DNA from 2 places in the Lysinibacillus sp. FSL M8-0134 genome. Region 2 is predicted to be linked to the other one. Evidence: a T-box and tRNA genes for the amino acid it is inferred to sense, from the RefSeq annotation. Region 2 holds a T-box; the other holds one or more tRNA genes.
The links. A T-box is a leader RNA that pairs with one kind of tRNA and senses whether it is charged. The one in region 2 lies ahead of alaS (alanine--tRNA ligase), so its partner is inferred to be a tRNA-Ala.
Positions count from the first base shown of each region.

Region 1 (15,445 bases), 2.9 Mb from region 2:
CAATGATGTTATAACGGTAGAGGAGATAGAACAACTAGCACCAGATATAATTGTTATTTCACCGGGACCATGTAGCCCAAATGAAGCAGGTGAAAGCTTGAACATTATTAAATATTTCGCAGGAAATATTCCGATTTTGGGTGTTTGTCTTGGTCATCAGGCGCTTGCACAGGTATTTGGCGGCAATGTCATACGGGCCGAGCGTCTAATGCACGGAAAGACATCACCTGTACTCCACGCTGAAGTAGGTTTGCATAAAGGCATGCCAAATCCATTCCTGGCGACTCGCTACCACTCCCTTATTGTAGAGAAAGAGACATTACCAGCTTGTCTTGAAATCACAGCTTGGACTGAGGAGGGAGAAATTATGGGGCTACGTCATAAAGAATATCCAATTGAGGGTGTACAATATCATCCAGAATCCATTATGACTGAGCAAGGTAAAAGACTCCTTCGCCAATTTATAGAAACCCACGTCGAAGGGGTGAAATAGATGCAATGCTGGATGAATGGGCACTATGTGGCTGCACGGGATTTGCGTATTTCTCCATTTGATCATGGATTTTTGTACGGATTGGGTTTTTTTGAAACGTTTCGGACATATGGAGGTCAGGTATTTGGCTGGGAAGAACATATGGAAAGATTACAGCTTGCATTATCACAATACCACATTCATTTAACCTATCCTGAAAATGTTTTACTAGAGGTAGTGCAGCAATTAAATGAACTTGCAGGCGGGCAAGATGGCTACTTCCGTTTAAATGTATCAGCTGGAGAGCATAATATTGGACTACAGCCAACCGAATATAAACAACCCAATGTCATCATCTTTCGTAAAGAACTTCAGGACATACCGCGGGGGACTGAGAAAATAGCCCAATGGCTTTCAACTCCACGCAATACACCTGAACAAGGATTACGTGTTAAATCACATCATTATGGCAATAACGTACTCGGTCGCTTTGAAATGCCGTCATTGGCACAGCAAGAAGGTTTCTTTTTAACGCAAGAGGGTTATGTAGCTGAAGGGGTAACATCAAATGTTTTTTGGGTAAAAAATGATATACTATATACGCCTTCTTTAGAGACAGGCATTTTACCAGGGATTATTCGAGCATGGGTCTTAGAGAAGGCCAATGCTCTTGGTCTTAAGGTGATGGAAGGCTTTTATACAAAAGAAGAGTTACTACGAAGTACAGAATGCTTCATTACCAATTCTGTGCAAGAGCTTGTGCCTATAAGTAGCTTAGAAAACCTACAATTTTTAGGCAATAAAGGGCCAATTTATTCGTGTTTACATGAAGCATTTGTTCAAGAAGTGGAGCAAGGATAGAAGGAGCGTTTTCATGCTAGAAAAATATACGAAACCATTAACCATTAATGGTATTACATTAGACTATACAAAAGAAACATTTGTTATGGGCATTCTAAATGTTACACCAGATTCCTTCTCAGATGGTGGCAAGTATAACAATGTTGAAGCTGCTGTTGCTCAAGCGAAAAAAATGGTTGCTGATGGAGCTAAAATAATTGACGTTGGTGGGGAATCTACTCGTCCAGGGTACGAACGAATTTCAGATGAAGATGAGATTGCACGGATCGTACCTGTTATTCAAGCGTTAGCCAAAGAAGTAAAGGCGATTATTTCCGTTGATACGTATAAAGCAAATGTAGCACGTGCCGCAATTGAAGCGGGGGCACACATCATTAATGATATATGGGGAGCAAAAGCGGAGCCGGAAATTGCCCAAGTTGCTGCAGATTTGCATGTTCCCATTATTTTAATGCACAATCGTGAAAATATGGACTATGGTATTGATTTTTGGGCCTCGGCAAAAGCGGATTTAGAAAGAAGTATCGCTATTGCACATCAAGCCGGCGTTCCTGATCATCATATCATCTTAGACCCAGGTATCGGCTTTGCTAAAAATACTGCACAAAATATTGCTATGATGCAACATTTAAGGGATTTAGTAGCTATGGGCTATCCAGTGTTATTAGCGACATCACGGAAATCAATGATTGGCAATGTCTTGAACCTACCTGTCGAGGAGCGTCTAGAAGGGACTACTGCAACAGTAGTTTACGGTATTGAAAAGGGTTGTCATATGATAAGAGTCCATGATGTAAAAGAAATGGCACGTGCGACGCATATGACTGATATTTTAGTAGGAAAACGTTTGTTTAAGGAGGAAGCGTGATGGATTATATTCACTTAAAGGACATGCAGTTTTACGGCTATCATGGTGTATTAGCAGCAGAAACGACTCTTGGTCAACGCTTCAGAGCAAATGTTTCTCTTGCTGTAGATATGACAAAGGCTGGGGAAACTGATGATCTCTCTTATACAGTCAATTATGCAGAGGTATATGCGATATGTCGTGATATCGTAGAGGGCGATCCATTAAAGCTTATTGAAGCTCTTGTTGTGAAAATAGCGAATGCAGTATTAACAACCTACCCTGATAAAGTAAAGGGCGTTCGAGTAGAGCTAATTAAACCAGACCCACCTATTCATGGTTATTATAAAGAGGTGTCTGTTGAGGTAACGAGAGGTGATTTCTAATGAAGGATGTCTACCTATCTATCGGAACTAATATGGGAGAGAGATATGAGAATCTTCAGCATGCCGTTGCCCTATTAAAGGAAAAAAGTAATATTGAGGTTGTTCGTATTTCATCTGTTTATGAAACAGCTGCAGTGGGGTACACAGATCAGGCAGATTTTTTAAATATAGCTGTTCATATAAAAACGAATGTCTCATCTGCTGATATGTTGGAGATTTGCCAATCAATTGAACAGGAATTAGGGCGTATAAGAGAATTCCGCTGGGGCCCACGAATCATTGACCTTGACATTTTGCTTTACAATCACGAAAATATTAAAACTGAGAGCTTAATTGTTCCCCATCCAAGAATGTACGAGCGAGCGTTTGTCTTAGTACCCTTAGTTGAGATTACACCATCACCTCTTGGTGAACAACTACAACAAGCACATAATCTGTTGCAGCAAATGGATTGCGAAAATGAAGGTGTAACCTTATGGAAAACGTTTAAAGAACCTTCGACGGTACATTAAGCTATAGAAATACAGTATCAATGAATTTTAATGCACAGCATTAACATAGATAGCGAAGAAGAGGAAAGAGCCTTTAGAGGAGGAAGACAACGTTGAGTCATACAACAGAGAAGCCATTTCAAATTGGCGATATTGTTATGGACAATCGAGTAGTTTTAGCGCCCATGGCAGGGATTTGTAACTCTGCTTTCCGATTAACAGTTAAAGAGTTCGGAGCAGGGCTTGTCTATGCCGAAATGATTAGTGATAAGGGCATTGTCCAAAAAAATGAGAAAACATTAGGTATGCTTTATATCGATGAACGTGAAAATCCTCTGTCACTACAAATTTTTGGTGGAGATAAAGCAACCTTAGTGGAAGCGGCGAAGTATGTGGATGAAAATACTACTGCTGATATTATTGATATCAACATGGGGTGCCCAGTTAATAAAATTATAAAATGTGAAGCAGGAGCTCGCTTGTTATTAGATCCAAATAAAGTATATGAAATGGTGGCAGCTGTTGTTGATGCAGTTAAAAAACCTGTCAGCGTAAAAATGCGTATTGGCTGGGATGATGAACATATTTTTGCCATTGAAAATGCACAAGCTGTTGAGCGTGCAGGTGCCTCTGCAGTAGCAGTCCATGGACGTACTCGTGTACAAATGTACGAGGGTAAGGCGAATTGGGATATCATTCGCCAAGTAAAGGACAACGTGAAGATTCCTGTGCTTGGTAATGGTGACGTGGAAACGCCACAAGATGCTAAACGGATGCTCGATACAACAGGAGTAGATGCTGTTATGATTGGTCGTGCAGCATTAGGTAATCCATGGATGATTTATCGTACTGTTCAATACCTAGAAACTGGTGAGCTAAAGGAAGAACCAAGTATCCGTGAAAAGATAGATGTATGTCTATTGCACTTTGAACGTTTACTCCAGTTAAAGGGCGAAGGAATAGCAGTACGTGAAATGCGTAAACATGCTTCATGGTACTTAAAAGGAATTCGCGGTAATGGTAAAGCGCGTAATGCGATTAATCAAACTGAAACAGCAGCGGATCTTCGTGTACTATTAAATAGTCTTGTACAGGAATATGAAGAGGTCGAATCTAATTTAATTGTTCCTGAAGCAAAAGAATTAATAATATAGTTTTTTATGGCGTCTCACTATTATAAGAGACGCCTTTTTGTGCTGACTTTAATTTTTAGAATTATTAATCATCTTGTGTTGAATTGAAAATAAACTGAAAGAGATGATTACAGCACTAAAATTGTGTACAATAGAAATATTATGGACGTAAACACGGACAATTTACTTAAGGAGTGAAACAAGTGTCAAATATAGAAGAATTAAATGATCAGCTATTGGTGAGACGCCAAAAAATGACGACGATACTAGAAAACGGACAAGATCCATTTGGAAGCCGTTTTGAGCGTACACATTTATCTGCAGAAGTACGTGAACAATTTGCAGACCAAACAAAAGAACAACTTGAAGAAAACCTTCAAGAGGTGATTATTGCGGGACGTATTATGACGAAACGCGGTAAAGGAAAAGCTGGTTTTGCCCATATTCAAGATTTAGCAGGACAAATCCAAATTTATGTTCGCCAAGATCATGTAGGTGAAGAAGCATATGAGTTGTTTAAACAGGCTGACTTAGGGGATATCGTAGGTGTACGTGGAAATGTATTCCGTACGCAAGTTGGAGAGCTTTCAGTAAAAGCTGAGGACTTCACATTCCTTACAAAAGCTTTACGTCCTATGCCGGAGAAATTCCACGGCTTACAGGATGTTGAGCAACGTTATCGCCAACGTTATTTAGATCTAATGACAAATGAAGATAGCAAAAAAACGTTTATCACTCGTTCTAAAATTATCCGTGCAATCCGAAATTATTTAGATAACGCTGGATATTTAGAAGTAGAAACACCAATGCTTCATACAATTGCTGGTGGCGCAGCTGCTCGTCCATTTATTACGCATCATAATGCACTTGATATGGAATTATATATGCGAATCGCCATCGAATTGCATTTAAAACGTTTAATAGTTGGTGGTTTAGAAAAGGTTTACGAAATTGGTCGTGTGTTCCGTAACGAAGGAATCTCTACACGTCACAATCCAGAGTTTACAATGATTGAGCTATATGAAGCATATGCTGATTATCAAGATATCATGTCTCTAACTGAAAACCTTATTGCACATGTTGCTCAAGAAGTGCTTGGTACAACAACGGTTCAATATGGAGAAGATGAGATCAACCTTGCAGTAGGATGGAAACGAGTTCATATGGTAGACGCTGTAAAAGAGGCAACTGGTGTGGACTTCTGGCAGCCAATGACAAAAGAACAAGCTCAAACACTTGCTAAAGAGCATGGAGTAGAAGTAAAAGATGTTCATGAAGTAGGTCATATTATCAATGAATTCTTTGAACAAAAGGTAGAAGAGACACTTGTACAACCTACATTTGTATATGGCCACCCAGTAGAAATCTCTCCTCTAGCGAAGAAAAATCCAGAGGACGAGCGTTTCACAGATCGCTTTGAGTTATTTATCGTTCGTCGTGAGCATGCAAATGCCTTCACAGAGCTAAATGATCCTATCGACCAACGCCAACGTTTTGAAGCACAATTAGCAGAAAAAGCGGCAGGTAACGATGAGGCACATGAAATGGACAATGATTTCATTGAAGCGTTGGAATACGGTATGCCTCCAACAGGTGGTTTAGGAATCGGTATTGACCGTTTAATTATGCTCCTTACAAATTCACCATCAATTCGTGACGTATTATTGTTCCCAACAATGCGCCATATTACAAAGTAGTTGGTTTTTTTCATAGAGCAATAAAACAAAAGAAATAAATAAAGAGGAGAATTCACGGGATAAGTGGGTTCTCTTTTTTTATGCTTTGAAAAAAATTAAGTTGTTTAAAGGTTGATTAAATTTAGGTTATACTTTTATAGTTCTATGTTTTTTAAATTACTAAGTAAAAAAAGAAGTATTTTATTGGGGGCTTATAATGAATTACAAAATTATTAACAAACAAGTGTTTGAACAGGCACAATTACGATCAGTTTCTGATGTTCCATTTACTGAAGAAGAACTTGAGCATGGTATGAAATTAGTAGTGGCTAAGAAAGACGAAAACCTTACATTATATTTAGTGGAGATAGACGGTCAGAAGAAATTCGACGTGCGTTGGGATGATTCGTCGGAAATTTTCAGTGGCTGGTATTCCGCTTGGGATAATTTCTTATGGTGCTTAAATATAGTTGATCCTCAAAGTGACGATTTAAAATAGGACATAATAGAAATAAGCGCTAAAGTGTAGTAAAAGCACTTTAGCGCTTATTTTCGATACGGTACATATAAAACGTGTACATGTAAATACGTTGTTGCCTTGAATGAAAAAAGTTTGTATGAAATGAACGACACAATAACATTTGCTCTATCGAAAGCCTTTAGTTTTCTAGAGGTTTTCTTATATAGTAAACTGTAATGCACTTTTGATTTGAAAAATAGTAGGATAAAATGTTGTGATTTGAAAGAAAGAGATGTATAGTAAAACAAATAATTAAGTGGGCAAAGGAGAATATATAATTTTCGTATTCTCGTAAATGCGTAAAATAGCTTATTAATTCGTTATTTTTAAATAAAGTAGATTTTGTTTAAAAAAACACTTGCGATGTCTAAGTTAACATGATAAATTATTACTTGTCGTTAAGACGATGCAAGAAAACAACATCAAAGAAATTTAGATGAAAAAGATGTTGACTTACGAAAATGATTATGATATAGTTTAAGAGTTGTCTCTTCGGACTTAAAAACTTTTTAAAAAAGATGTTGACAACGAAAAACGAAATATGTTATAATTTAAAAGTTGCTGTCGATGAGATGGTTAACAAAATGAACCTTGAAAACTGAACAAGCAAAACGTAATCAATAAAGTTTTAAGTAACTAGTTTCGGCTAGTGAACAAAACAAAATTTTGGACATCAAAATTGATGCCAGCAAAACAATTTGAGCTAATCAAATTTCTTTTATGGAGAGTTTGATCCTGGCTCAGGACGAACGCTGGCGGCGTGCCTAATACATGCAAGTCGAGCGAACAGAGAAGGAGCTTGCTCCTTTGACGTTAGCGGCGGACGGGTGAGTAACACGTGGGCAACCTACCTTATAGTTTGGGATAACTCCGGGAAACCGGGGCTAATACCGAATAATCTGTTCCACCTCATGGTGGAACACTGAAAGACGGTTTCGGCTGTCGCTATAAGATGGGCCCGCGGCGCATTAGCTAGTTGGTGAGGTAACGGCTCACCAAGGCGACGATGCGTAGCCGACCTGAGAGGGTGATCGGCCACACTGGGACTGAGACACGGCCCAGACTCCTACGGGAGGCAGCAGTAGGGAATCTTCCACAATGGGCGAAAGCCTGATGGAGCAACGCCGCGTGAGTGAAGAAGGTTTTCGGATCGTAAAACTCTGTTGTAAGGGAAGAACAAGTACAGTAGTAACTGGCTGTACCTTGACGGTACCTTATTAGAAAGCCACGGCTAACTACGTGCCAGCAGCCGCGGTAATACGTAGGTGGCAAGCGTTGTCCGGAATTATTGGGCGTAAAGCGCGCGCAGGCGGTCCTTTAAGTCTGATGTGAAAGCCCACGGCTCAACCGTGGAGGGTCATTGGAAACTGGGGGACTTGAGTGCAGAAGAGGAAAGTGGAATTCCAAGTGTAGCGGTGAAATGCGTAGAGATTTGGAGGAACACCAGTGGCGAAGGCGACTTTCTGGTCTGTAACTGACGCTGAGGCGCGAAAGCGTGGGGAGCAAACAGGATTAGATACCCTGGTAGTCCACGCCGTAAACGATGAGTGCTAAGTGTTAGGGGGTTTCCGCCCCTTAGTGCTGCAGCTAACGCATTAAGCACTCCGCCTGGGGAGTACGGTCGCAAGACTGAAACTCAAAGGAATTGACGGGGGCCCGCACAAGCGGTGGAGCATGTGGTTTAATTCGAAGCAACGCGAAGAACCTTACCAGGTCTTGACATCCCGTTGACCACTGTAGAGATATAGTTTCCCCTTCGGGGGCAACGGTGACAGGTGGTGCATGGTTGTCGTCAGCTCGTGTCGTGAGATGTTGGGTTAAGTCCCGCAACGAGCGCAACCCTTGATCTTAGTTGCCATCATTTAGTTGGGCACTCTAAGGTGACTGCCGGTGACAAACCGGAGGAAGGTGGGGATGACGTCAAATCATCATGCCCCTTATGACCTGGGCTACACACGTGCTACAATGGACGATACAAACGGTTGCCAACTCGCGAGAGGGAGCTAATCCGATAAAGTCGTTCTCAGTTCGGATTGTAGGCTGCAACTCGCCTACATGAAGCCGGAATCGCTAGTAATCGCGGATCAGCATGCCGCGGTGAATACGTTCCCGGGCCTTGTACACACCGCCCGTCACACCACGAGAGTTTGTAACACCCGAAGTCGGTGAGGTAACCTTTTGGAGCCAGCCGCCGAAGGTGGGATAGATGATTGGGGTGAAGTCGTAACAAGGTAGCCGTATCGGAAGGTGCGGCTGGATCACCTCCTTTCTAAGGATTATTTCGGAATACAAACCTTGGGTTTGTAAGATTACGTTTTGCGTTCAGTTTTGAAGGTTCATTCTTCCGAATGAAATACTTCAAAACTTGTTCTTTGAAAACTGGATAAAACGACATTGAAATTGTAACAAACACATTTATTTTTTAAGTTTTTTATAGGCTTAATAACTTGGTTAAGTTATTAAGGGCGCACGGCGAATGCCTTGGCACTAGGAGCCGAAGAAGGACGGCACTAACACCGATATGCTTCGGGGAGCTGTAAGTGAGCTTTGATCCGGAGATTTCCGAATGGGGGAACCCACTACGTTTAATCGCGTAGTATCTTGACGTGAATACATAGCGTCTTGAAGGCAGACCCAGGGAACTGAAACATCTAAGTACCTGGAGGAAGAGAAAGAAAAATCGATTCCCTGAGTAGCGGCGAGCGAAACGGGAAGAGCCCAAACCAAGAGGCTTGCCTCTTGGGGTTGTAGGACACTCTATACGGAGTTACAAAAGAGCGAGTTAGATGAAGCGACTTGGAAAGGTCCGCCAGAGCAGGTAAAAGCCCTGTAGTCGAAAGTTCGTTCTCTCCTGAGTGGATCCTGAGTACGGCGGAACACGTGAAATTCCGTCGGAATCCGGGAGGACCATCTCCCAAGGCTAAATACTACCTAGTGACCGATAGTGAACCAGTACCGTGAGGGAAAGGTGAAAAGCACCCCGGAAGGGGAGTGAAAGAGATCCTGAAACCGTGTGCCTACAAGTAGTTAGAGCCCGTTAATGGGTGATAGCGTGCCTTTTGTAGAATGAACCGGCGAGTTACGATTACGTGCAAGGTTAAGCTTTAGAAGGCGGAGCCGCAGCGAAAGCGAGTCTGAATAGGGCGAAATAGTACGTGGTCGTAGACCCGAAACCAGGTGATCTACCCATGTCCAGGGTGAAGGTAAGGTAACACTTACTGGAGGCCCGAACCCACGCACGTTGAAAAGTGCGGGGATGAGGTGTGGGTAGCGGAGAAATTCCAATCGAACTTGGAGATAGCTGGTTCTCTCCGAAATAGCTTTAGGGCTAGCCTCGTGATGAGAATACTGGAGGTAGAGCACTGTTTGGACTAGGGGGCCATCCCGGTTTACCGAATTCAGACAAACTCCGAATGCCAGATATTTATACACGGGAGTCAGACTGCGAGTGATAAGATCCGTAGTCAAAAGGGAAACAGCCCAGACCACCAGCTAAGGTCCCAAAGTAATCGTTAAGTGGAAAAGGATGTGGCGTTGCACAGACAACCAGGATGTTGGCTTAGAAGCAGCCATCATTTAAAGAGTGCGTAATAGCTCACTGGTCGAGTGACGCTGCGCCGAAAATGTATCGGGGCTAAACGATTCACCGAAGCTGTGGATTGACATCTACGATGTCAGTGGTAGGAGAGCGTTCTAAGTGCGTTGAAGTCAGACCGGAAGGACTGGTGGAGCGCTTAGAAGTGAGAATGCCGGTATGAGTAGCGAAAGACGGGTGAGAATCCCGTCCACCGTATGACTAAGGTTTCCTGAGGAAGGCTCGTCCGCTCAGGGTTAGTCGGGACCTAAGCCGAGGCCGACAGGCGTAGGCGATGGACAACAGGTTGATATTCCTGTACCACCTCCTCACCGTTTGAGAAATGGGGGGACGCAGTAGGATAGGGTAAGCGCGCTGTTGGTTATGCGCGTCCAAGCAGTAAGGCGTGTGTGTAGGCAAATCCGCACACTGTAACGTTGAGCTGTGATGGCGAGTCCGTATGGACGAAGTTCCTGATTTCACACTGCCAAGAAAAGCCTCTATCGAGGTGAGAGGTGCCCGTACCGCAAACCGACACAGGTAGTCGAGGAGAGAATCCTAAGGTGTGCGAGAGAACTCTCGTTAAGGAACTCGGCAAAATGACCCCGTAACTTCGGGAGAAGGGGTGCTCTTGAGCGTGCAAGCGCATGAGAGCCGCAGTGAATAGGCCCAGGCGACTGTTTAGCAAAAACACAGGTCTCTGCAAAACCGTAAGGTGACGTATAGGGGCTGACGCCTGCCCGGTGCTGGAAGGTTAAGAGGAGTGGTTAGCGCAAGCGAAGCTGCGAATTGAAGCCCCAGTAAACGGCGGCCGTAACTATAACGGTCCTAAGGTAGCGAAATTCCTTGTCGGGTAAGTTCCGACCCGCACGAAAGGCGTAACGATCTGGGCACTGTCTCAACGAGAGACTCGGTGAAATTATAGTACCTGTGAAGATGCAGGTTACCCGCGACAGGACGGAAAGACCCCGTGGAGCTTTACTGTAGCCTGATATTGAATTTTGGTACAACTTGTACAGGATAGGTAGGAGCCAGAGATCTCGGAGCGCCAGCTTCGAAGGAGGCGTCGGTGGGATACTACCCTGGTTGTATTGAAATTCTAACCCATGCCCCTTAGCGGGGCAGGAGACAGTGTCAGGCGGACAGTTTGACTGGGGCGGTCGCCTCCTAAAAGGTAACGGAGGCGCCCAAAGGTTCCCTCAGAATGGTTGGAAATCATTCGTAGAGTGTAAAGGCACAAGGGAGCTTGACTGCGAGACCTACAAGTCGAGCAGGGTCGAAAGACGGGCTTAGTGATCCGGTGGTTCCGCATGGAAGGGCCATCGCTCAACGGATAAAAGCTACCCCGGGGATAACAGGCTTATCTCCCCCAAGAGTCCACATCGACGGGGAGGTTTGGCACCTCGATGTCGGCTCATCGCATCCTGGGGCTGTAGTCGGTCCCAAGGGTTGGGCTGTTCGCCCATTAAAGCGGTACGCGAGCTGGGTTCAGAACGTCGTGAGACAGTTCGGTCCCTATCCGTCGTGGGCGTAGGAAATTTGAGAGGAGCTGTCCTTAGTACGAGAGGACCGGGATGGACACACCGCTGGTGTACCAGTTGTCTTGCCAAAGGCATCGCTGGGTAGCTATGTGTGGACGGGATAAGTGCTGAAAGCATCTAAGCATGAAGCCCCCCTCAAGATGAGATTTCCCATTACGCAAGTAAGTAAGATCCCTCAAAGACGATGAGGTAGATAGGTTCGAGGTGGAAGTGTGGTGACACATGGAGCTGACGAATACTAATCGATCGAGGACTTAACCAAATTGTTTGAAGCAGTCAATGCACGTTTATCCAGTTTTGAAAGAATAAAATATTATAATATACTTGTAATTTTGATAAAATATGTTATAATAGGTGTTGTCTTTCAAATAGTCTAGTGATGATGGCAAAGAGGTCACACCCGTTCCCATACCGAACACGGAAGTTAAGCTCTTTAGCGCCGATGGTAGTTGGGGGCTTCCCCCTGTGAGAGTAGGACGTCGCTAGGCATAATACCCAGGAGGATTAGCTCAGCTGGGAGAGCACCTGCCTTACAAGCAGGGGGTCGGCGGTTCGAGCCCGTCATCCTCCACCATATGCCGGTTTAGCTCAGCAGGTAGAGCAACTGACTTGTAATCAGTAGGTCGTGGGTTCGATTCCTATAGCCGGCACCATTTTTTCGAGCCATTAGCTCAGTTGGTAGAGCATCTGACTTTTAATCAGAGGGTCGAAGGTTCGAGTCCTTCATGGCTCACCATTTTGAAATAATAATAAGCGGGTGTGGCGGAATTGGCAGACGCACTAGACTTAGGATCTAGCGCCGCAAGGCGTGGGGGTTCGACTCCCTTCACCCGCACCATTATTTTCATTGCCAGATAAAAAAACTTATGCACATGCGGAAGTAGTTCAGTGGTAGAACACCACCTTGCCAAGGTGGGGGTCGCGAGTTCGAACCTCGTCTTCCGCTCCAAATGTGCCGGGGTGGCGGAACTGGCAGACGCACAGGACTTAAAATCCTGCGGTAGGTGACTACCGTACCGGTTCGATTCCGGTCCTCGGCACCATTATTATGCGCCCGTAGCTCAATTGGATAGAGCGTCTGACTACGGATCAGAAGGTTATGGGTTCGACTCCTGTCGGGCGCGCCAAAAGAACGAACGGGAAGTAGCTCAGCTTGGTAGAGCACTTGGTTTGGGACCAAGGGGTCGCAGGTTCGAATCCTGTCTTCCCGACCATTTCCTAAATTTATGGGGCCTTAGCTCAGCTGGGAGAGCGCCTGCCTTGCACGCAGGAGGTCAGCGGTTCGATCCCGCTAGGCTCCACCAATTCAATTAAATGAACCTTGAAAACTGAACAAGCAAAACGTAATCAATAAAGTTTTAAGTAACTAGTTTCGGCTAGTGAACGAAACAAAATTTTGGACATCAAAATTGATGCCAGCAAAACAATTTGAGCTAATCAAATTTCTTTTATGGAGAGTTTGATCCTGGCTCAGGACGAACGCTGGCGGCGTGCCTAATACATGCAAGTCGAGCGAACAGAGAAGGAGCTTGCTCCTTTGACGTTAGCGGCGGACGGGTGAGTAACACGTGGGCAACCTACCTTATAGTTTGGGATAACTCCGGGAAACCGGGGCTAATACCGAATAATCTGTTCCACCTCATGGTGGAACACTGAAAGACGGTTTCGGCTGTCGCTATAAGATGGGCCCGCGGCGCATTAGCTAGTTGGTGAGGTAACGGCTCACCAAGGCGACGATGCGTAGCCGACCTGAGAGGGTGATCGGCCACACTGGGACTGAGACACGGCCCAGACTCCTACGGGAGGCAGCAGTAGGGAATCTTCCACAATGGGCGAAAGCCTGATGGAGCAACGCCGCGTGAGTGAAGAAGGTTTTCGGATCGTAAAACTCTGTTGTAAGGGAAGAACAAGTACAGTAGTAACTGGCTGTACCTTGACGGTACCTTATTAGAAAGCCACGGCTAACTACGTGCCAGCAGCCGCGGTAATACGTAGGTGGCAAGCGTTGTCCGGAATTATTGGGCGTAAAGCGCGCGCAGGCGGTCCTTTAAGTCTGATGTGAAAGCCCACGGCTCAACCGTGGAGGGTCATTGGAAACTGGGGGACTTGAGTGCAGAAGAGGAAAGTGGAATTCCAAGTGTAGCGGTGAAATGCGTAGAGATTTGGAGGAACACCAGTGGCGAAGGCGACTTTCTGGTCTGTAACTGACGCTGAGGCGCGAAAGCGTGGGGAGCAAACAGGATTAGATACCCTGGTAGTCCACGCCGTAAACGATGAGTGCTAAGTGTTAGGGGGTTTCCGCCCCTTAGTGCTGCAGCTAACGCATTAAGCACTCCGCCTGGGGAGTACGGTCGCAAGACTGAAACTCAAAGGAATTGACGGGGGCCCGCACAAGCGGTGGAGCATGTGGTTTAATTCGAAGCAACGCGAAGAACCTTACCAGGTCTTGACATCCCGTTGACCACTGTAGAGATATAGTTTCCCCTTCGGGGGCAACGGTGACAGGTGGTGCATGGTTGTCGTCAGCTCGTGTCGTGAGATGTTGGGTTAAGTCCCGCAACGAGCGCAACCCTTGATCTTAGTTGCCATCATTTAGTTGGGCACTCTAAGGTGACTGCCGGTGACAAACCGGAGGAAGGTGGGGATGACGTCAAATCATCATGCCCCTTATGACCTGGGCTACACACGTGCTACAATGGACGATACAAACGGTTGCCAACTCGCGAGAGGGAGCTAATCCGATAAAGTCGTTCTCAGTTCGGATTGTAGGCTGCAACTCGCCTACATGAAGCCGGAATCGCTAGTAATCGCGGATCAGCATGCCGCGGTGAATACGTTCCCGGGCCTTGTACACACCGCCCGTCACACCACGAGAGTTTGTAACACCCGAAGTCGGTGAGGTAACCTTTTGGAGCCAGCCGCCGAAGGTGGGATAGATGATTGGGGTGAAGTCGTAACAAGGTAGCCGTATCGGAAGGTGCGGCTGGATCACCTCCTTTCTAAGGATTATTTCGGAATACAAACCTAGGGTTTGTAAGATTACGTTTTGCGTTCAGTTTTGAAGGTTTATGAAATATTATAAAACTTCCAAGAGGGCCTATAGCTCAGCTGGTTAGAGCGCACGCCTGATAAGCGTGAGGTCGATGGTTCGAGTCCATTTAGGCCCACCATATATACCTCTTGGGGCCTTAGCTCAGCTGGGAGAGCGCCTGCCTTGCACGCAGGAGGTCAGCGGTTCGATCCCGCTAGGCTCCACCAATTTTGTTCTTTGAAAACTGGATAAAACGACATTGAAATTGTAACAAACACATTTATTTTTTAAGTTTTTTATAGGCTTAATAACTTGGTTAAGTTATTAAGGGCGCACGGCGAATGCCTTGGCACTAGGAGCCGAAGAAGGACGGCACTAACACCGATATGCTTCGGGGAGCTGTAAGTGAGCTTTGATCCGGAGATTTCCGAATGGGGGAACCCACTACGTTTAATCGCGTAGTATCTTGACGTGAATACATAGCGTCTTGAAGGCAGACCCAGGGAACTGAAACATCTAAGTACCTGGAGGAAGAGAAAGAAAAATCGATTCCCTGAGTAGCGGCGAGCGAAACGGGAAGAGCCCAAACCAAGAGGCTTGCCTCTTGGGGTTGTAGGACACTCTATACGGAGTTACAAAAGAGCGAGTTAGATGAAGCGACTTGGAAAGGTCCGCCAGAGCAGGTAAAAGCCCTGTAGTCGAAAGTTCGTTCTCTCCTGAGTGGATCCTGAGTACGGCGGAACACGTGAAATTCCGTCGGAATCCGGGAGGACCATCTCCCAAGGCTAAATACTACCTAGTGACCGATAGTGAACCAGTACCGTGAGGGAAAGGTGAAAAGCACCCCGGAAGGGGAGTGAAAGAGATCCTGAAACCGTGTGCCTACAAGTAGTTAGAGCCCGTTAATGGGTGA
Region 1 is NZ_JBBPAJ010000001.1:48,284-63,728, forward strand. It holds gene pabA (aminodeoxychorismate/anthranilate synthase component II) at 1-493, shown strand, start outside; gene pabC (aminodeoxychorismate lyase) at 494-1,333, shown strand; gene folP (dihydropteroate synthase) at 1,347-2,201, shown strand; gene folB (dihydroneopterin aldolase) at 2,201-2,566, shown strand; gene folK (2-amino-4-hydroxy-6-hydroxymethyldihydropteridine diphosphokinase) at 2,566-3,078, shown strand; gene dusB (tRNA dihydrouridine synthase DusB) at 3,171-4,211, shown strand; gene lysS (lysine--tRNA ligase) at 4,385-5,887, shown strand; gene MKY49_RS00295 (hypothetical protein) at 6,084-6,365, shown strand; rRNA gene MKY49_RS00300 (16S ribosomal RNA) at 7,104-8,655, shown strand; rRNA gene MKY49_RS00305 (23S ribosomal RNA) at 8,836-11,763, shown strand; rRNA gene rrf (5S ribosomal RNA) at 11,874-11,989, shown strand; tRNA gene MKY49_RS00315 (tRNA-Val) at 12,000-12,075, shown strand; tRNA gene MKY49_RS00320 (tRNA-Thr) at 12,079-12,154, shown strand; tRNA gene MKY49_RS00325 (tRNA-Lys) at 12,162-12,237, shown strand; tRNA gene MKY49_RS00330 (tRNA-Leu) at 12,255-12,339, shown strand; tRNA gene MKY49_RS00335 (tRNA-Gly) at 12,376-12,450, shown strand; tRNA gene MKY49_RS00340 (tRNA-Leu) at 12,456-12,544, shown strand; tRNA gene MKY49_RS00345 (tRNA-Arg) at 12,552-12,628, shown strand; tRNA gene MKY49_RS00350 (tRNA-Pro) at 12,639-12,715, shown strand; tRNA gene MKY49_RS00355 (tRNA-Ala) at 12,730-12,805, shown strand; rRNA gene MKY49_RS00360 (16S ribosomal RNA) at 12,949-14,500, shown strand; tRNA gene MKY49_RS00365 (tRNA-Ile) at 14,595-14,671, shown strand; tRNA gene MKY49_RS00370 (tRNA-Ala) at 14,684-14,759, shown strand; rRNA gene MKY49_RS00375 (23S ribosomal RNA) at 14,847-15,445, shown strand, end outside.
Region 1: it encodes a tRNA-Ala, which carries the amino acid that the T-box ahead of alaS (alanine--tRNA ligase) is inferred to sense. The anticodon was not compared.

Region 2 (15,445 bases):
TCTTTCATTCAGTAAAACCCCTATCCATTAATTTAGACTGTCAATTTTTTCGCATTCGAAGTATAATGGTACAATATCTTAAGTGCAAAGGAGTGATCCCCCTTGTTTTTTTATCACAAGTTGGTGGATACCACGGTTAAGAAAATGAAATCGCACGCAGCTAACTTCATCACAATTAGTAATATGTCCTTTGGAGGCGCGGCTATTATGGCCACTTTACATGAATACTATAGCTATAGTGTCTTGTTTATCTTTATTGCAGCTCTTCTTGATCGCTACGATGGTAAGGTAGCGAGAGCGCTCGGACAAGTGTCAGAGCTAGGTAAACAATTAGATTCTATGAGTGATATTATATCATTTGGCGTGGCGCCTGCATTACTAATGTATGAAGTTGTTCTAGTTGATTTTGGTTTTGCCGGCATGATGATGGCCGTATTATTTATCGTCTGTGGTGCGATGCGTTTAGCTCGCTTCAATATTAGTGAAGCGAATGGTTATTTCACAGGTTTACCTATTACAGCTGCAGGTACGTTCTTAACTTTAACGTATTTCGCGGCCAATACGTTCCATCCGGCATTTTATCTTTTCCTTTTTCCCATTTTAGCTTTACTAATGATTAGTACATTTACGTTAAAAAAAGTGTAACAGCGCATTTGCTGTTGCACTTTTTTCATTTCCCACAGCTTTTAAACATATACTGTCGAAAAATGGGGAAAGGATGAAATCATTCAATGAGCGGAATTTTCACATCAATGTTGCAGTTATGGCTTGAGATCCCTGCGTTGCTTGGCTACTTAAAGGGGCAAACATTCCATAAACCCTTTTCAAAAGAAGAGGAAGCTGCTTGTATTGAACGATTTTTAGGTGGCGATGAGCAAGCGCGTCTTGATCTGATCGAACGTAATATGAGGCTTGTCGCGCACGTCGTTAAAAAATTCCATCCAAAACATGAGCAACTCGATGATTACATTTCCATAGGAACAATCGGTCTAATGAAAGCAGTAGAGAGCTATACCCCTGACAAAAAAACACGACTCGCCACATATGCAGCTCGTTGTATTGAAAATGAAATTTTAATGCATCTACGGACACAAAAAAAGGTTCAGAAAGACGTTTCTTTGTTTGAGCCTATCGGAACTGATAAAGACGGAAATGCACTGCAAATTCGTGATTTACTTCAATGTGATGAAGAAAGTGCAACAGAGAAGTTGGAGCATAAAGAGCATGTAGCACAGTTATATCATTATTTGCATATGCTTGATGAACGCGAACTTGAAATTGTAACACTGCGATATGGCTTAAATCAACAGGATGCACTTACACAAAAGGAAATTGCTGCTCGATTAAATATTTCACGAAGCTATGTATCTCGCATTGAAAAACGAGCACTTATTAAACTCTACCAACTGTACAAACGAGACCAAAAGTCGGTTGAATAATTTATTGTAAAATGGACAATAGAAAAATTCAATGCTTCTTTGGCGGAAGATGTGCCTATTTCATGGCATAGAAAAAAGCCCCTTGCGACATGACTATGTCGCAAAGGAGCTTTTCCGTCATACATACTATTAATGTGCTGATTCTGATAGTTCTGCTGAAATCAGTGTGCCGATTAAAGTTGTTAAAATGACTACACCCGCTGTTAGAAATAACATCGTGAATGCCTCCCATTCTATTATGAAGAGATTGATTAGTCTAAAGTGTAGCATTTGTCCTTTATTCTAACTGTGATTTTTCTCACAGAAAAATCAGCACATTTTGACCATTTTGTGTAGTTTATAGTGAGGCAATGGCTTTTAATACTACTTGTGTCGAATGCTTTGCAGCAACTGGTAAAAACTCATCAAAGCTAATATTCGATTCTTTCCCAGCAATGTCTGATAGCGCACGAATGACAACAAAAGGTGTCGCAAATTGATAACACACTTGTGCAACCGCTGCTGCTTCCATTTCTACAGCCTTCATTTGAGGGAAATGACGACGAACAGCTTCTACGCGTTCAGGATCATTCATAAAAGCATCCCCAGAGCAAATTAATCCAATACCATACTGATGCTCTCCAACCGCCTTAACAGCCTCTTCAGCTACTTTCATCAATTGTTCATCTGATTTATAGGCTGCCGGCATACCAGCCATTTGTCCGATTTCATAGCCGAAAATAGTGACATCTACATCATGATGACGAACTTCATCGGAAATGACTACAGCGCCAACCTCAAGAGCTTCATCATACCCACCTGCAGATCCTGTATTAATGACAACATCTGGCTTAAACTCATGTAAAAGTATTGTCGTAGACATGGCAGCATTCACCTTACCAATACCACTTTTTAATAACACGACTTCCTTACCCTCATAAGTTCCTGTTGTATATTCACTACCTGCGATGATTGTACTTTGTGCATCGTTTAATGCTGCTCTTAGTAGCTCTACTTCCTCTTCCATTGCGCCAATTACTGCAATTTTCATGAACTGTTACTTCCCTTCTTTATCAACTCTATTAAAAATAATCAAAAGAGTGATTTTCGTCAATAGGCGCCTTCTAATGTGTTCAGTTGCTCTAGCTTCACAGGCAACCAGCCTTCATTGTCAACCCATTCCATGCTGACACGGTACATTTGGGATTTATCTTTACTTGAAACCGTTGCAATGGCTGAATTAGGACCACCATTATTTTGCATACGCCAGATGATCATATTGCTTTGGTCGATACCTGTCACAGTAGAAACTGTTGCTACTTTTTCAGCCCAGTCTACAGACGTATCGTCATATGAAGACACATGCTGGCCTGTTTGTGTTGTAGGTGTTGGCTGCCAGTTTTTATTCGTGATGACCTTGTCTACAATAGGATTATCTGAAGTCGATTCCTCAGGTGTACCTTGCTCCTCTTGTGATGTCTCAGATTCCGCTTCTTCCTCTTCCTGTGAAGGTTTTTCTTCGTCGACAGCAAGATCTTTATCCTCTTCATTCGCAGGCTCTTTGTCCACTTCTTTTTCTTTATCACCGCTCTTTTCCTCTTGAGCTGGCTCATCTTTTACTGCTTGATCTGCATCATCTTGCCATTTAAACACATAGGTTGCTGTGATAATAATAAGTACGACCACAACGCCAATTAAAACATTCAATAGTTTATCTAGCTTTTTATTACGAGATGGCTGCAAATGACGACTACTTCGAGTTTGTCGTTCACTCATAATGTCTCCCCCTCTCTAGCAAATATTCTATCAAGTTCGACAGCACTTGCAAAATAATTATACTCACTAAATTACTAGGAAGCCTGATAATCAAATAATGGTAAAAGCAGTTAGCCTCTCTTGGAAAGAATGGCCAACTGCTTGTACATGTTAACATTATTTAATAGAAATAATTTTTACTTTCATTTCGCCACCAGGTGTTTGAACAACTACTTCTTCGCCTTCAGCGCGGCCTAGTAGACCTTTAGCAATTGGTGATTCATTTGAGATACGGAATTCCATAGGATCTGCCTCTGCTGAACCAACAATTGTATAAGATTCTTCTTCTGTCGAAGGTTTACCATTAATAATTTCTACAAATGTAACCGTTTTCCCAAGTGATACTACACTGTTATCTGTCTCATCCTCAGAAATAATGACTGCGTTACGAATCATTGATTTTAATGTAGAAATACGACCTTCTAAAAAGGCTTGTTCTTCTTTTGCTGAATCATACTCAGCGTTTTCAGAAAGATCTCCAAAATCACGTGCTATTTTAATACGTTCAACGATTTCTTTACGTGTTTCAGTTTCTAATTTTACTAATTCTTCTTCTAATTTACGTTTCCCCTCAGCTGTCATAGGGTACTGTTTTTCATTTGCCAAAGTCCTTCACTCCTTGTTTCTTCAATATAAAAACATAAAACTCGACTAAATGCTTGGAAATTGCACTTAATCGAATTTTATTATTTTTAAACGTTTTCAAATTACGCTTTGACCTAATAGTATGCATACCTTTTTAAAATATGCATGAAAATATTGTCAATACCACTCTATCTTATTACAATACGTTGTCGGTTTCAAGAATAGTTTTAATTTTCGTGACCATTAAATCAATTGCTACCTCATTATCCCCACCTTCTGGAATAATGATATCAGCATAGCGTTTTGTTGGTTCAATAAATAAATTATGCATAGGTCGAACCGCCGATAGATACTGCTCAATTACTGAATCTGTTGTACGTCCACGCTCTTTAATATCACGCATGATACGACGAATAATTCGTAAATCCGAGTCTGTATCCACAAATAACTTAATATCCATTAAATCACGTAAATCAGCATCCTCTAGCACTAGAATACCTTCTAGTATAATAACATCCACTGGCTCAACATGAATGACTTCTTGTGCTCTCGTATGCTGCACGTAATCGTAAACAGGTTTTTCAATTGGTTGACGCACTAAAAGTTTTTTTATGTGCTCAATTAATAAATCGTTATCAAAAGCTAACGGATGGTCATAGTTAGTTCCTAGGCGCTCTTCAAATGTTAAATGACTCTGATCTTTATAATAAAAGTCTTGTTCAATGACAACAACTGAATGATCGCGAAAAACATCATAAATAGCACGTGTCACACTCGTTTTCCCTGAGCATGAACCACCAGCGATTCCGATGACAACTGGACGCTTTACTGCCATTAGTTATTCTCCTTTCGCATCATGTTATGCGGCTTTAATGGTGTCTCACATTTAAATTTAACAATTTGTAATGGATGACGGGCTGCATCTAGGCTATTGCCATCCTCATCCCATATTTCTCCCATTGTCATTCGGAAGTTCTCGATTTCAGGTCCAAAGAACTCCACTTCATCACCTGGTTTAAAATAATTACGTTGCTGCATTGTAACAATTTTTGTCTCTGGATCATGATCTAAGATCAAACCAGCAAATTCATACGTTGTTTTACGACCATGCAAACCAAACATTTGCTCTTCGAAGCCAGGTGCATCATGGAAGAATGCTTCAGCTGTATCACGATTTGCACATTTATCTAGCTCTTCAAGCCATTCTCGTTTAATTTTAAAGTTATCTGGATCAGCACAATAGGCATCAATTACTCTACGATAAACTGAAACAACTGTCGCTACATAGTGAATGGACTTCATACGACCTTCAACTTTTAAAGAGTCGATGCCAAGCTCAATCATATGAGGAATTGCTTCGATTAATTTTAAATCTTTTGGGCTCATAGCAAATGGTGCATGATTATCATCGAAAAGTGCTTTTTCTTCACCATCTTCTAATTCGTATAAATCATAGTCCCAACGACATGATTGGCAGCAACCACCACGGTTGGAATCACGCGCAGTCATATGATTGGACAGAACACAGCGACCAGAATAGGCAATACACATTGCACCATGAACAAAGGCCTCGATTTCAATATCAACCTTTTCCTTCATTAGCTTCATTTCTTCGCCGCCTACCTCACGTGCTAAAACGACACGATGTAAGCCTTCTTCTTTCCAGTACTGTACTGCCTTCCAGTTAGATAGCGATTGCTGTGTTGAAAGGTGAATTTCTAGCTTAGGTGCTGCTGTACGGCATGTTTCGATAATCAGCGGATCCGCTACGATAATACCTGTTACGCCTGCTGATTCAATATCCTTTAGGTAACGCTCTAAGCCATCCATATTTTCATTGTGGGCAAAAATGTTTGTTGTCACATAAATTTTTGCGCCGTATTTATTGGCAAACTCCACACCCTCACGCATTTCCTCAATCGAGAAGTTATCTGCATTGGAACGAAGACCAAACTCTCGTCCACCGATAAATACTGCATCTGCTCCATAATGAACAGCGACTTTTAATTTTTCTAAGCTACCTGCTGGGGCAAGTAGCTCTGGTTTTTTAGTAATGACACGTTTACCGTCGACAATCTCACGGATTTTGTCATTTTGTTCTAACGCTAATGCCATGTTATTGCCCCCTCCTAGTAAACTGTTTCCTTGAAGATAAAGCCTGTATCTAATGGTCTAATGGCTGGTTGAATATCTTCAATTTTTGCTAATAAAGCATCTTTTATCTCTTCATACGCTTCTTCGGATTCATCAAAATACGCATCAATAGCTTGACGATAGGCTTCTGTTACCGTTACGACATAGTCAGCCGTTTGTAGAACACCTTCAATTTTCAGAGCATCAATGCCACCTTCAAATAATTCGGCCAGCTCATCAATAATACACATATCATTTGGACTGAAAATATGTGTTCCATTCACATCTTCGTAAATTGGATATTTATTATTTCGCTCATCATCATGTAGGAACATATTGCGATTTTCTTGACGATTTTCAATAGCCATTACTTTATCTTGGTATAAGAAATAATGACCAAGTAAAGGACGTTTAGATTGGAACATACAAGTCATACCATGTACTTGTACCTCAATTTCCACCTCGGCATTTTCTTTAATTTCTAATACTTCATCAAGAGAAAGCTCACGTGCTAACACGGCACGAGTTGCACCACGTTTTCCCCAATAGTTCGCTGTAAACCAGTTTGTAGCAGTTGTCTCTGGGTTCCAATGTAATGGAATTGTAACGCCCTGCTCACGACGAATAATTAATACCGCTGGATCCCCGTAAATTAAACGATCCACTCCGATACGTTGCATTTCTTTTAAATAGTCAGCAAGTGCGTCTAGTTTCTCATTATGGAATAGTGCATTGACCGCAACATAAACCTTTTTACCTGCTGCGTGAATAAGCTTCGTTGCTTCTTCCACTTCAGCAACAGAGAACTCCCCTGCTAGACGTAGACCAAATTGTTGTTCACCAATGACAAAAGCATCTGCTCCAGCTTCTAATAATGCTTTTATATGTTCTACTGATTGTGGTGTCACAAGCAATTCCGGTTTTTTCATAGTAGTCACCTCTTCAAGCATAGTAATAAACCGTCACCGACTGGTAAAAAAGCACTTGTATAATCCGGGTGCTTCATGATCCAATCTGTGAAGTTTTTTAAATTGCGAATCATTGTCCGCTTACGACGTGGAACATCCTTCAAATCTAAATCAGACAACCCATGCATGTACATATTATCGATATACAAAACTCCACCTGATTTTACTAAAGGGGCATATTTTTCAAAAAAGCGTTGGTATTGTCCCTTTGCGGCATCGATAAAAACAGCATCGAATGTCGTGTGAATGGCCTCATCGTCCACCTCTAAAGCATCACCTTCAATGACCGTAATTCGTTGTGATACGGTTGAACGTTCAATATAGGCTTTCGCCCTTGTTACACGCTCTACATCACGTTCAATTGTAACAATATGGACGTCAGGCAAGGCCTCCGCCATTCGAATAGCAGAATAACCAATTGCCGTGCCAATCTCTAAAATTTTTGACGGATTTTGAATACGTAACAGTTGATTTAATGCATCAATCCCTGCTAGTTGCATTATCGGTACATGATTCTCCTCCGCATATGCTTCCATTTCTAAAAGCAATTCATTACGTGGCTGTATAAATGATTGTATATATGCATCTGATAATTCCATTGTTTCACCCTCATTTAAAAAGCAACAAGCATTTTGCTGTTGTCTGTACTTCATCATTTATCAACAAAAAGAAAAAGACCAAACGTGATGTCTTGGTACTTTGCCATACAAAAATGAGCAATTGTTTAGATATGCAAACAATTGCCACCACGCATATTTGTCCCGCATAAATGAACGGATTGATCAAAAATCACACTTTATAATAGCATGAAAATAGAAGGAAAGCTATTTTTCTTTCCTTCTATCCATCTGTTTGCTATATGCTTTTAAGCTTTACATAAGCTTACTCTTCTTTTTGTAAATATTTTGCTATTTTCTGTAAATGTTCATCATAAGTTTTCGAGAAGTGGTTGACACCCTCTTTATCTGCTAAGAAATAGAAATAATCTGTTTGACTTGGGTTCAAGGTAGCCTCAATCGAAGTCTTACCAGCACCAGCTATTGGTCCAGGTGGTAGGCCTTTATTTTTGTAAGTATTATAGGCATTATCGACTTCTAAGTCCTCAAATAGAACACGATCTTTATGATCTCCAAGTGCATATAAAACAGTTGGGTCTGTTTGTAAAGGCATTCCTTCGTTAATACGATTATAGAAGACGCTTGCTATTGTCTCTCGATCTGTTTGAGCAGTAGCTTCCTCCTCCAATAATGAAGCAAACGTTAATAGTTGATGAACTGACATTTGTTTTTCTGCTAAAACATCATGATAGTTCTTAACCACATTATTTGTGGCTGCTATCATCTCTTCTACGATTGCTTGTAAAGATGGTTTTTCTTCAAAGTAAGAATAGGTCGCTGGGTATAGATAGCCCTCTAAGTCATAGCGAATGTTATCTGCTAACACAGCATCTGTTACAAGCTCAGGATAGTTTGCCATCATTTGTTGCACAAATTCTTCACTTGTCACAAGATCCATAAATTCTTTTTGTGTGTATGGTGTTTTCTTTTCAATTACCTTACCAATTTGCTCAAGTGTTAAGCCTTCCGGAACAGTCATCGTAAAGACTGGCTTACGATATACTTTCCCTGTTTTCAAGCTTTCAATGAGTTCATCAAATGTCATTGCCTGTGTTAAATCATAATTTCCTGCCTGGAATTGAGATTCATTTTTAAATTTAGCATAGTATTTAAAAACACGTGCATCTTTAATGACACCTTTTTTCTCTAGTAATGTAGAAATGGAGGTTAAACTCGAACCTATTGGTACTTCTACTGCTATTGTTTTTGTTGCATTAGGATCAAGTGGTTTTAATGCACCCTTTACATAGTTGTACCCAAATAATCCCACTACACCTATTATAAGCACGAAAACAACGGCAATAATTGCAACGATTTTTCTCACAACTTTTACCTCAGATTTTCTTTCTTGCATTTTTGAAAACATTTCTTGTTTTTTAGAACCGTTATCCACGGGTTTCCCCCCTATCACTAAACATTATCATACTAGAAATCAACTTTCACGACAAACAGAAATCGACAATTCAGGAGAAATTACATATGTAAAAAATCTGCCAACAATCATTGTTAGCAGATTTTTGAGCTTAAAGAAATCGTTCAAACTATAAAGTATTTAATACTTCCTCAACAAATTCCCACTCTTCATCCGTCTCAATCGGCAACAATTCTTCAATTTGTCCATCGTTTCCAGCAATATATTGTGCAGCAAATATATCTCGTTCGTCAATAGGTTCATCCGTCGCTTGAACATATAAAACATACGATTTGCCAAATTGCTCAGATGAAAACGTATGAATAACCTCACAAACATGATCTGTCCCGTCTTCCTCTGTCACCGTAATAAGTTGTGGTTCATCTTCCTCAAACTCATCAAGAAGTGTTAACACCACTTCATTAATCATTTCCCACTCCGCATCTGTTTCAACAGGTTGTAAATTTATCATCTCACCACTATTGTCATCATAATCAAATGTCATCGCTGAAAGATCACCTGGGATTTCTTGACCACTCTCATCTAAAATTGAAAATAACACATAGGACTTGTCTTCTGCATCAAATGTAAAGACCACATGGCAGCGTTGTTCCTTCCCATCTTTTCCGATTATCATAAATTCTTGCGTTTCTTCATTCATTCGATTTCCTCCTTTTATGACAGTTTATTGTCATGTTATTGAGTATTTTTTTGTTTTCTTAATTAAGTTAGTTACTTTTTAAATGCTTTCATCCTATATCTAGGTAGGATTGGGGATTACCTTTTGAGCAGTTTCACTCTGCTTGCGAGCGGGGCCTGCCTATGTTTGAGCGCTTACCCTTCACTTCCGAGCGGCTTCAGCCTGTTTATGAGCACTTACCCTTCACTTCCGAGAGGCTTCAGCCTGTTTATGAGCGCTTTCTACTCACTTGCGAGCGGCTACAACTAGTTTATGAGCGCTTACCATTCACTTCCGAGCGGCTACAACTAGTTTATGAGCGCTTACCATTCACTTGCGAGCAGCTTCAGCCTGTTTATGAGCTCCTATCCTCAATTTGCGAGCGGCTCTTGCCAATACATGAGCGCTTATCCTCTATTCTTAAGCGAACCCTGCCAGTTTATAAGCAATCTCATTTATCATTAACAACCTTTCTACTCTCTAAACACAATCGGATTCACATATTTAAGGTTTTCCGCACCCCTATAAAATAGACCCCAATAAAAAAGGAACAAGGACTGCAAGTTGCGCTCCTTGTTCCAAGCTTTAAGTAAGAAGATTAGTCTTCGTATTCATCCTCTAAAGCGTTTAAAACGTCCTCTACCATATCCCACTCTGCTTCAGTTTCGATTGGTGTTAATTCACCATCTTCACCATTTTCAGAAGGTACGAATGAAGATACGAAAATTTCAACTGAACCATCTTCATCTTCTTCTGCGCCTACCATTGAGTAAAATACGTATGATTTCCCAAACTCTGGAGATTCATGAACGTGAATCACTTCACAAAGCTGCTCATTTCCGTTCTCGTCAATCACTGTAATGTGTTGAACGTGTAATTCTTCTTCATGGTTATGCTCTTGTGCCATGTATTGTCACCTCATCAATTAATTTTTGCTATCTAAGTAGCCTTGTAAAATCATCACTGCTGCCATTTTATCAATGACCTGCTTACGCTTTTTGCGACTCACGTCCGCCTCGATTAACATACGTTCAGCAGCCATCGTTGTTAGACGTTCATCCCATAATTTGACCGGTAGTGAGAAATGTTCTTCTAATAGCTTTTTATAGTTCTCAGAAGCCTCTCCACGCGGTCCAACCGTATTATTCATGTTTTTCGGAAAACCTACAACAAATTCTGTTATAGTGTATTCCTTTACTAGCTCGGCGATACGTTCAATGCCGAACTCACCATTCGCTTCATCAATTTTTACGGTTTCAATACCTTGGGCGGTCCAACCGAGTGCATCACTTACAGCAACGCCTACGGTTTTTGACCCAACGTCTAATCCCATAATTCTCATTTCTAGTCCTCGTTATTCTTTTTGATATAAAATTTAACAAGCTCTTCTAGAATTTCGTCACGCTCAAGCTTGCGAATTAAATTACGAGCATCCTGATGGCGAGGAATATACGCCGGATCACCAGAAAGTAAGTAACCAACAATCTGATTGATAGGATTATATCCCTTTTCCTCTAATGAAGAATGTACTTTCAACATTACCTGCTTGACTTCCTGTTCCATTGATTCTTCTGGAAAATTAAATTTCATCGTTTGATCAAATGAACTCATGACCAGCACCTCGCTTTCAGAAATAAGGAGATGTGCAAACAAGCTCATCTCCAATTTCTCTTTATTATAACATGTTTTGGTGAATTAATTAAATGGATTTAACATAATCATACACAGAAAGTAGTGCTTCATCAAGTTTTGAAGCATCTTTTGCACCTGCCATCGCCATATCTGGACGACCGCCACCTTTACCACCACATGCTTCTGCGACCATTTTCACAATATTCCCTGCATGGTAATTGCCACCAACTAATTCTTTGGAAACACCTGCACATAGCATTACTTTTTCGCCATCAACAGCGCCAAGTACGATAACTGCTTTTGGCATTTTCGCTTTCAGGTCATCCATCATTTGACGCAGTTGATTGTTATCCTTCGCTTCTACTTTTGTAGATAGAACCGTCACATCTCCAATTGTCTGTGCTGCATCAACAATAGCTCCTGCTTGAGCATTAGCGATTTTTTGCGATAAAGCTTCATTTTCACGTTGTAATTCTTTATAGTCAGCTTGTAATGCCTGAACTTTCGTTACGATATCTTTAGGGTTTGCTTTTAATAATGCAGCTGCTTCATTTAAAAGAGCCTCTTCTTCTTTAACCGCTTCATAAGCAACTTTACCTGTAACAGCTTCAATACGGCGAGTCCCTGCACCAATACCACCTTCTGAAACAATTTTGAAGAAGCCGATTTCAGAAGAACGTTTTACATGAATACCACCACATAGCTCAATAGAATAATCCCCGATTGAAACTACACGAACAACATCACCATATTTTTCACCGAACAATGCCATTGCACCCATTGCTTTCGCTTCATCTATAGCTTTTTCTTCAATAATGACCTCTATATCATCCCACACTTTTTCATTTACAATACGTTCGATTTGTTGTAACTCTTCTTTTGTGACTTGACCAAAGTGTGAGAAGTCAAAACGTAAACGGTCAGGACCTACATAAGAACCAGCTTGGTTAACATGGTCGCCTAACACATCTTTTAATGCACGTTGCATAATATGTGTTGCTGTATGGTTTTTAATAATTAAATTACGGTCATCACGATTTACTACTGCTTGCACTGCATCTTCTACATGCATTTCACCAGATTCAACTACTACAGTATGAAGTGGTTGCCCATTTGGTGCTTTTTGAACATCTTTTACTACAGCAGTAAAGCTATCATTTGAAATTGTACCGCTGTCGGCAATTTGACCGCCCATTTCAGCGTAGAAAGGTGTTTTAGCTAAAATGACTAATGCTTCTTGACCTTCTGAAGCTACTTTGGAAACTTGGCCATTGACGATCATTGCAGCAATTTCAGTATTAGCTGTTAACGTATCATAGCCAACAAATTCACTTGCAACTGTTAAGTTTGCTAATACCTCATTTTGTACTTGCATGGAATCAACATCTTGACGTGCTGCACGAGCGCGCTCACGTTGCTCTTCCATCGCCGCCTCGAAACCATCATGATCAACTTTCATGCCTACTTCCTCTGCGTATTCCTCTGTTAATTCGATAGGGAAGCCATAAGTATCATATAAACGGAAAGCATCTGCACCTGGAATATAATCATGGCCTGCTGCTTTTTGTGATTCAACTACTTCATTAAAGATAGCAAGACCTCCATCTAATGTTTCATGGAAACGAAGTTCTTCATTTTTAATAACGCGTTGAATAAATTCACATTTTTCCGTTACCTCTGGATAGAAGTCTTCCATAATTTTACCCACAGTTGGCACTAATTCAAACATAAATGGTTTTTCAATACCAATTTGTTTTGCATAACGAACAGCACGACGTAATAAGCGACGAAGTACATAGCCACGGCCTTCGTTTGAAGGAAGTGCTCCATCACCAATTGCGAATGCTACTGTACGAATATGGTCTGCAATCACTTTAAATGGTGTATTAATATCTTCCTCTGAGCCGAAAATTTCATTTAAGTCTACTTCGGACGGACGTTTATATTGACGGTTAGCAAATTCCTCGATTTTTTCAATAATTGGCATAAATAAATCTGTATCAAAGTTCGTTGGTACATTTTGAACAACGGATACAATACGCTCTAAGCCCATACCTGTATCAATATTTTGTTTTGGTAGTGGCGTGTAAGTGCCATCAGGATTATGGTTAAATTGAGAAAACACAAGGTTCCAAATTTCAAGATAACGTTCATTCTCCCCACCTGGGTACATCTCAGGGTCATTTTCATCTGAGCCGTATTCTACGCCACGATCATAAAAAATCTCTGAGTTCGGACCAGATGGACCTTCTCCGATATCCCAGAAGTTCCCTTCTAAACGAATTAAACGTTCTTCTGGAATACCAATTTCTTGATGCCACACATCATAAGCTTCTTGATCTTCAGGGTGAATTGTAATCGATAATAATTCTGGATCAAAGCCCATCCACTTCTTATCTGTTAAAAACTCCCATGCATAATGAATAGCCTCTTTTTTGAAGTAGTCACCAATAGAGAAGTTTCCAAGCATTTCAAAGAACGTATGGTGACGAGCCGTTTTCCCAACATTCTCAATATCATTTGTACGTATTGATTTTTGTGCGTTTGTAATACGTGGATTATCAGGAATGACACGACCATCAAAATACGGTTTAAGTGTCGCAACACCAGAGTTAATCCAAAGTAATGATGGATCATTTATTGGCACAAGAGGTGCTGATGGCTCATGATGATGCCCCTTTTCTTTAAAAAATTCCAAATACATTCGGCGAATATCTACTGCTTTCATTGGATAAATTCCTCCTATTTTTTATATTGTAAAATCACGATATGAATCCTGCAATCTACATGAATTACACCTTTAAGGTTCTACCGAAGAAAATAAAAAAAGCCCTCATCCCCAAAAAAGGGACGAGGACTTGTCATTTGTCTCGCGGTACCACCCTAGTTGTAAGTAAACGCTCTTACTTACCTCTTTAGCACTTGTAACGTCAGTGAACGGCAGGGATTAGCTGCACTCTGGAGTAGCTTTCGGCATTTGCTGTTGTGAGGATTTTTTCAGCCTAGAAATCCCTTTCTTTTCACATACAAATACGTACTGTCTCCATCATCGTTTTTACTTTTTCTATCGAAAATTATAAAAAAAATTTGTTGTGCTGTCAATTAGTACTAGTATAACAAACGATAGCTATGCAATCATTTTTTTGAAGTAGACCCACATGCCCCATGTAAATAACACTAAGAAGGCACTGATCGTAATTGTTGTAATCGGCGAGTCTTGATAAGGTAAAGGTACATTCATACCAAAAAAGCTAGTAATCACAGAAAGTGGTAACATAATCGTCGAGATTACCGTTAATAAGTTTAGTTTTTCAATAGATTTCCCACTAATAATTGAAAAATACGTATCTAGCGTACTGTTGACTAAATCACGATAGGTCTCCGTAGAATCAACAAGACGTTCTAAATGGTCATTTAAATCTTTATAGAATGGAATATTATCTTCTTGAATGTCAAATTTCCATTGACCATTCATAGTTGAAAAAATTCTTCTTTGCGGCATAATAGCTTGGCGAATTAAAATAATGTTCCGCTTCAGCGCAAGAAATTCCTCGGTAACGACTTTTGGTTGATAATCATAAATTTCCTCTTCCAGTTCATCAATGCGTGCTCGGATGCGCTCTAATACCGGAAAATACTCATCTGTAATTCCATCAATAATCGTATGCAGTAAAAAATCAGTGCCTTTTTCCATATACGTTGAACTATTGAAGCAAACCTTTTCCATATGACCAAGCCATTGTAATTTCTGTTTATGAACAGTGACTACATAATTTGGCCCCATAAAAATATTTAACTCAACAGTTGTAATTTCATTGTTACTTTTTTCATTGTAGATAGGCGCATGGAAAACAAAAAATTTATAATCACCATAGTTATCCATTTTAGGACGTGATCCTTCATGTAAGCAATCTTCCACTGCTAGTGGATGAAAGCCAAAGACATCTGCTATATTATTTAATTCATTATATCGATAAGCATATAAATCCACCCATAATAAATCTCCGTTAGGAATAGGAAGTTGTATATCAAGCATATTGAAATCATGTTGCACTGTCTTACTATTGCTTTCATAATAGTGAATTTTAATCATTATACTTCACCTCGTGTTTTGTTATGAGAAAGTAACAAAAGGTAATCAAACTTACCTTTTGTCTGCGTCGGTGATCAGAAATTGACGACTTTTT
Region 2 is NZ_JBBPAJ010000001.1:2,969,486-2,984,930, forward strand. It holds gene MKY49_RS15205 (phosphatidylserine decarboxylase) at 1-8, opposite strand, end outside; gene pssA (CDP-diacylglycerol--serine O-phosphatidyltransferase) at 145-645, shown strand; gene sigK (RNA polymerase sporulation sigma factor SigK) at 732-1,439, shown strand; gene MKY49_RS15220 (5'-methylthioadenosine nucleosidase) at 1,569-1,709, opposite strand; gene mtnN (5'-methylthioadenosine/S-adenosylhomocysteine nucleosidase) at 1,777-2,469, opposite strand; gene MKY49_RS15230 (YrrS family protein) at 2,529-3,194, opposite strand; gene greA (transcription elongation factor GreA) at 3,351-3,839, opposite strand; gene udk (uridine kinase) at 4,015-4,653, opposite strand; gene MKY49_RS15245 (peptidase U32 family protein) at 4,653-5,933, opposite strand; gene MKY49_RS15250 (peptidase U32 family protein) at 5,948-6,880, opposite strand; gene MKY49_RS15255 (O-methyltransferase) at 6,886-7,518, opposite strand; gene mltG (endolytic transglycosylase MltG) at 7,802-8,929, opposite strand; gene MKY49_RS15265 (DUF1292 domain-containing protein) at 9,078-9,608, opposite strand; gene MKY49_RS15270 (DUF1292 domain-containing protein) at 10,225-10,533, opposite strand; gene ruvX (Holliday junction resolvase RuvX) at 10,552-10,968, opposite strand; gene MKY49_RS15280 (IreB family regulatory phosphoprotein) at 10,971-11,237, opposite strand; gene alaS (alanine--tRNA ligase) at 11,326-13,986, opposite strand; T-box leader at 14,102-14,317, opposite strand; gene MKY49_RS15290 (magnesium transporter CorA family protein) at 14,386-15,351, opposite strand.